One region of the Thalassospira sp. CH_XMU1448-2 genome, then DNA from elsewhere that is predicted to be linked to it. Evidence: predicted binding sites of a transcription regulator. Region 1 holds the regulator's gene; the other holds the start of a gene.
The links. The regulator PhoB, encoded in region 1, activates phosphate uptake and scavenging genes when phosphate is short. The targets are predictions, from matches to a motif close to TNTCATAAAACTGTCA.
Positions count from the first base shown of each region.

Region 2: the regulator PhoB is predicted to act here: its motif matches at 1,588-1,603, upstream of phnD (phosphate/phosphite/phosphonate ABC transporter substrate-binding protein).

Region 1 covers NZ_JAYMEA010000001.1:888,662-891,898, forward strand. Annotated here, with positions in the region: gene pstA (phosphate ABC transporter permease PstA) at 1-67, shown strand, start outside; gene pstB (phosphate ABC transporter ATP-binding protein PstB) at 69-872, shown strand; gene phoU (phosphate signaling complex protein PhoU) at 898-1,620, shown strand; gene phoB (phosphate regulon transcriptional regulator PhoB) at 1,638-2,336, shown strand; gene WA318_RS04025 (cation:proton antiporter domain-containing protein) at 2,418-3,237, opposite strand, start outside.
Region 2 covers NZ_JAYMEA010000003.1:474,859-478,095, forward strand. Annotated here, with positions in the region: gene fumC (class II fumarate hydratase) at 1-555, opposite strand, end outside; gene WA318_RS14725 (DeoR/GlpR family DNA-binding transcription regulator) at 716-1,546, opposite strand; gene phnD (phosphate/phosphite/phosphonate ABC transporter substrate-binding protein) at 1,717-2,715, shown strand; gene phnC (phosphonate ABC transporter ATP-binding protein) at 2,801-3,237, shown strand, end outside.

The DNA.
Region 1 (3,237 bases):
GGCCTTCCTGATCCTGATGAATGGATTGGCTGTGTATCTGCGCAAAAAATTTGAACGGAAGTGGTAAAATGGCTGCTGTATCCCAGAGCGCAATGACGGCAGAGCCGTCGGTCTCAAGCCCGAAAATGACGGCACGTGACCTTAATCTTTTCTATAGCGATAACCAGGCCCTGTTTGACGTCAATCTTGATATCGTTGAACGCCAGGTCACCGCGCTGATCGGTCCGTCGGGCTGTGGCAAGTCAACCTTCCTGCGGTGCATGAACCGCATGAATGACACCATTGATGGTGTCACCATCAATGGTGAAGTGACCCTTGATGGTCGTGACATCTATGACAAGCGCATCGACGTTGTTCAGCTGCGTGCACGTATCGGGATGGTGTTCCAGAAGCCGAACCCGTTCCCGAAATCGATCTATGACAACGTGGCTTATGGACCGCGTATCCATGGTCTGGTCAATTCGCGTGACGAACTTGACGAAATCGTCATGACCTCGCTTGAACGTGCGGGCCTGCTCAAGGAAGTCAAGGATCGTCTGCAGTCACCGGCAACCGGCCTTTCCGGTGGTCAGCAGCAACGCCTTTGCATCGCGCGTGCGGTTGCGGTCAGCCCTGAAGTCATCCTGATGGATGAGCCGTGCTCGGCACTTGATCCGATTGCTACGGCAAAGGTCGAAGAGCTGATTGACGAGCTGCGTTCGAACTACACCATCGTGATCGTGACACACTCCATGCAGCAGGCTGCACGTGTATCGCAGCGGACCGCATTCTTCCACCTTGGCAAGCTGGTCGAGGTTGGTGAAACAGATCAGATATTCACCAACCCGAAAGACGAACGCACCAAGGGTTACATTACCGGTCGCTTCGGTTAAGCAGCGACACGAGGAGCACGCATAAATGGCTGACGACAAAACACATATCGTAAGTTCGTTCGACGAGGAACTGACCCGTCTGAACAACATCATCTCGCAGATGGGCGGGCTTGCAGAAAGTCAGCTGATCTCTGCGATCCGTTCGATTGTCAAACGGGATTCCGAACTGGCTGAAAAAGTCATTCTGTCGGATCACCGTATCGATATTCTCGAACAGGAAGTTCAGGATTTCGCCGTGCGTCTTCTGGCCTTGCGCCAGCCGATGGCAGATGACCTGCGTCAGGTCGTGACCGCACTCAAGCTGTCAAACGATCTGGAGCGTATCGGTGATCTGGCGAAAAACATCGCCAAACGCGCGCAGGTTCTTAACCAGATTCCGCCGATCCGTCCGGTTCAGGTGATTCCGAACATGGGCAAGCTGGCGCAGGAAATCATCAAGGACGTTCTGGATGCCTATATCGAAGGCGATGCCGAAAAGGCCGAGCGTGTCTGGGCCCGCGATCAGGAAGTCGACGATATGTACAATTCGCTGTTCCGCGAATTGCTGACCTACATGATGGAAGATCCGCGCAACATCACGGCATCGACCCACATGCTTTTCATCGCCAAGAACATCGAACGTATTGGCGATCATGCAACCAATATCGCCGAGACGATCTATTACCGGATCAAAGGCGAAGACCTGCCGGCAATTGACCGGCCAAAAAATGATGCAGCGAACTTTGCTGTCGTCGAACCGAATGAGTGACACTGGAGCATAGGAAGATGGACCCAACGGTTCTTATCGTCGAGGACGAAGCTGCAATCGTAACCATGTTGCGCTACAACCTCGAACGTGAGGGGATGCAGGTAGTCGAAGCCGGTGACGGTGACGAAGCGTTGAAAATCCTTGCGGAAACGCATGTCGATCTTGTCCTTCTGGACTGGATGTTGCCGGTAATGTCGGGGATTGAAGTCTGCCGCCAGATCCGTCGCAAGCCCGAAAGCCGCGATTTGCCGGTCATCATGGTGACCGCACGTGGCGAAGAAGGCGATCGTATCCGTGGTCTTGATACCGGTGCTGACGACTATGTCACCAAGCCGTTCGCAATTGGCGAGTTGCTTGCCCGTATTCGTGCGCTGCTGCGTCGGTCCGGTCCGGCGCAACCACAAGGGCAGTTGGTCTATTCCGATATCGAAATGGATCTCGCAGCACACCGTGTCAGCCGCAACGGCAAGGCCATCCATCTTGGCCCGACCGAATTCCGTCTTCTGCGCTATTTCCTTGAGCATCCGGGGCGTGTGTTCTCCCGCGAGCAGCTTTTGAATGCTGTTTGGGGACCGAATATTTATGTCGAAACCCGCACGGTTGACGTTCATATCCGTCGTCTGCGCAAGGCGCTCAATGATGTCAAAGGCACCCGCGATATCATTCGTACGGTTCGTGCCGCCGGTTATGCGCTGGATTCAGAAACCGCTGCCTGATCTCTGATCTGAGCAAAGATCATCTACCCGGTTTCAGAAAAAACAAAACCCCCGTTGCCAATGGCTGCGGGGGTTTTGCCTTTAATGATCGTTTTCGGGCTTTGTCTTGCGTGCCCGACCTGAACTTGTCGAGGTTGTTTTCTTGGCCGTTGCGGACTTTACCGGTGTTTTACGCGTCGGGGTCTTCTTGGCGGCAACCCTGCGCGTTCCCGTTTTCTTTGCCGGGGGCTGTGATGCCGGTTCGGGTTTGTTTTCCGACCTGGCATCTGCTTTGGATTTGGTTTCCGCAACTGATGCCGGTTCTGCTGCCACGGGGGCCTCAGGAACCTTTTTCCGCTGGGTCCGTGGGGCCAGTTCGTTCATCAACAGCATGTCGGCACGGCGGAACTTGGCGATTTCGGCGTCGATATCTTCCTGTGGCACATCACAGGCCGACAAGACGTGATCCGAAAGCCGAAGGCCGGTTTCAAGTACTTCAGGGATGGCCGCATCTGCACCGCTACGAGACAGGGGTCCGATATGGGTGATGTCCTGGGCACGGGCAAAGATTTTCAGATGCGGATAATGTTGCCGCAAAAGCGCAACGGTCTTTTCAGTCGCATGCGGATTACCCATGGCAACAACGGCAATGCGGGCCTCGTCGGTGTGAGCTGCCCTGAATGTTTCCGGGCGTGATCCATCGGCAAAGAAGACAGGTAGTCCCTCGGCACGACCCCGTGAGACCTGTTGGGCGTCGCTATCAAGAACGATAAAGGGAATGTTCCGGGTTTTAAGAAGGCGCGCCAGAACGCGACCAACACGGCCACTGCCAATCACCAGAACATGTTGATGAATTCCGTCTGTTTCATCCGAAATCGGACCAAGCTGGTCGTCTTCCTTGGGATGAAGCTTTTCTTCAATC
Region 2 (3,237 bases), on a different contig from region 1:
GACGATATCGGCAAAGGCATTGACCTTGGCCTCAAGCGCGCGGCGCAAATGGACAAGTGCCGGTTTCAGGGACTTTTCAACCTCAACCACTGCGGCGATATGCATGGCTGCCGGGAAGCTGTCATTGGACGACTGTCCACGATTGACATGATCATTGGGATGAACCGGATCACGCATCCCCATCGGTTTACCCAGGATTTCGCACGCCCGGTTGGCGATGACTTCGTTGACATTCATATTGGTCTGGGTGCCCGATCCGGTCTGCCAGACAACCAGTGGAAAATGATCCAGCAGCTTGCCATCGGCAACTTCGCATGCCGCGGCCTCAATGGCATCGGCAAGGTCGGCGTCAAGATTGCCAAGAGCGGCATTTGCGCGCGCCGCGGCCAGTTTCTGAATCCCGAACGCCCTGATCAGCGCATCGGGCATCCGTTCACCACCGATTTTGAAATTCTGCTTTGAACGCTGGGTTTGTGCGCCCCAGTACCGGTCGGCGGGAACCTCGACGGTGCCCATGGTGTCTTGTTCGGTACGGGTGGTCACTTGATTGGTCACGATAGATATCCTCCGTGTCAGACGTCAAACTGACCGGGGCGGGAAACCCGGTGCAACAGCCACTTGGTTCAGGTTACAAACTGTTGACCGGAAATATGGGTCGGATCAAGAACGAAGGCAAATGCAAATAATATTTGTTTGCATTCAAACCCTTGGTGCCCTAGCCGACTTTTTCAGACCGCTCTTGCCAGGCCAGCAACCTGATCCCGGCACGTTCGAGCTGTGATGTGATTTCCGGGGTTGGCGGGCGATCAGTGATGATCCCTGTCAGGTCCTCAAGCGGGGCGACATTTTCAAGATAACGCTGATCAAATTTGGTGTGATCAACCATCAGCCATGTTTCATCGGATCGTTCCATCATCGCGCGTTTGACGGCAACCGCCCGGCGGTTCACGTCGCTAAACCCCTGACGCGAAACACCGGATGCACCGATAAAGGCAATATTGGCGTGGAAGCGTCGGAGATAGTCGACCGTGTCACTGCCATAAACCGCATTTTCGCGACGATCAAACTGGCCCGGACACATCAGAACGTCATCATAATCCGCCAGATCAGCCATGCCATGCACAACCGCATAACAGTTGGTCAGGAAGGTACGTGGCAGCGCACTGCGCCGTGCGGCAAGAAACGGCGCGATCTGTGCCACTGTTGATCCGGCATCAATCATCGCAACATCCCCGGACCGCACCATATCAGCCGCCAGCATACCGATGCGTTCGAACCCGGCCACCGCAGATAATTGCCGTTCCGCCAGATCGGGCTGATGGCCCATCGGTCGCGCTGATGCCCCGCCAAACTCACGCTTGATCAAGCCTTCCTCGCTCATGGCGTCAAGATCACGGCGGATTGTTTCCGTTGCCACATCGAATCGCTCTGCCAATGTGGCAACTCTCACATGCGGATGAACCTGTAGTTCATGCAGAATGCGTTGTTGTCTTGCTTTTTTTCCCAAACGCAAAGCCATATCCCCCTGAAGATTGGCTATTTCCATGATGATTTATCTATTCTATCAACCTCTCCTGAAATCTTTTGTTACAGTTTTATGTTGATTTCTCAACTTTTTCGAATTCATAATGTTGATAAAAGCAACAATAAAACCAACAAAACCACATCATAAATGGCTGAAAGCCAGCGTTCACAGGGAAGAAAGGTTCAGTAGCCGTGTTTTCATATCCGAAAAAAATTGACAGCCTGAAGCTCACCACACTGCTTGCTGCGGTTGGTATGCTTGGTTTCACCGCTGCCCCGGCAGCTGCTGCTGACGATTGCATCGCGCGTGGCGATCTTGACCAGCTTTATTGCGACATGGATGGCGATCTGGTGGCCGATGCACCGGCTGCTGATCAGCTTGTCGATCCGGACACTCTTGTCTTTGCATATACCCCGGTCGAAGACCCGGCTGTTTATGCCGACATCTGGGAGCCGTTCCTTGAGCATCTTGAAAAAGTAACCGGCAAGGACGTTCACTTCTTTGCCGTTCAGTCGAACTCGGCCGAAGTCGAAGCCATGCGTTCGGGTCGTCTGCATGTTGCAGGTTTCTCGACCGGTCCGACGCCGTTTGCAGTTAACCTTGCCGGTGCGGTTCCGTTTGCCCTGATGGGTGGGGATGACGGCCGTTTCGGTTACACTCTTCAGCTTTATACCCGCGTTGACAGTGGCATCAACGAACTGGCCGATCTGAAAGGCAAGCGTGTCGCGCACACCTCGCCGACTTCGAATTCGGGCAACCTTGCACCGCGTGCTCTTCTGCCGGGTCAGGGCGTCGTTCCGGAACAGGATTACGAAGTTGTCTATTCCGGATCGCATGACCAGTCGATCCTTGGCGTTGTTGCCGGCGACTATGATGCAGCTCCGGTTGCCTCCGAAGTTGTCGAACGTATGGCCCAGCGCGATCTTTACGACCCGAAAGAAGTGAAGATCATCTACGAAAGCAAGCGCTTCCCGACCACTTCGTTCAACTATGCCTATAACCTGAAGCCGGAACTGGTCGAAAAGATCAAGGAAGCCTTCTTTACCTTCGACATGAAGGGCACCGCCCTTGGTGAAGAATTCAAAGGTGTTTCGAAATTCATCCCGATCACCTACCAGAATGACTGGGCAGTCATTCGCGAAATCCAGGCTGCCAACGGTGTCAAATACACCCCGGATAACCTGAAGTAATCCGCATTTCTCAAACGACGTCGATATCACAGGGCCCGGCTTGCCGTGGCCCTGTGTCGTCTACCATTCAAACCGGGGTAACGCAATGCTGCGTATCAAAGAACTTGTAAAACGCTATGGCGAAGAAAAGGCAGTGTTGAAGAACCTGAACCTTGAAGTGCCTGGCGAAAGTGTTGTTTCGATCATCGGCGCATCGGGAGCAGGTAAAAGTACCCTTCTGCGCTGTATCAACCGTCTTGTTGAACCGTCATCGGGCTCTATCGAGCTTAATGGCACTGAACTGACCAAGCTTGAAGGCAAGGCGCTGCGTCTGGCGCGCCGCCGTATCGGCATGGTGTTTCAGGGCTTCAACCTGATTGACCGCCTGACGGTCATGGAAAACGTTCAGTCCGGCCGCCTCGGTTATCTTCCGGCATGGCGTGCTGTGACCCGCAATTACCCCCAAGAAGATATCGACCGCGCCTTCCACCTGATGGAGCGCGTTGGTATTGCCCATTACGCAAACAAGCGTGCTGATGAATT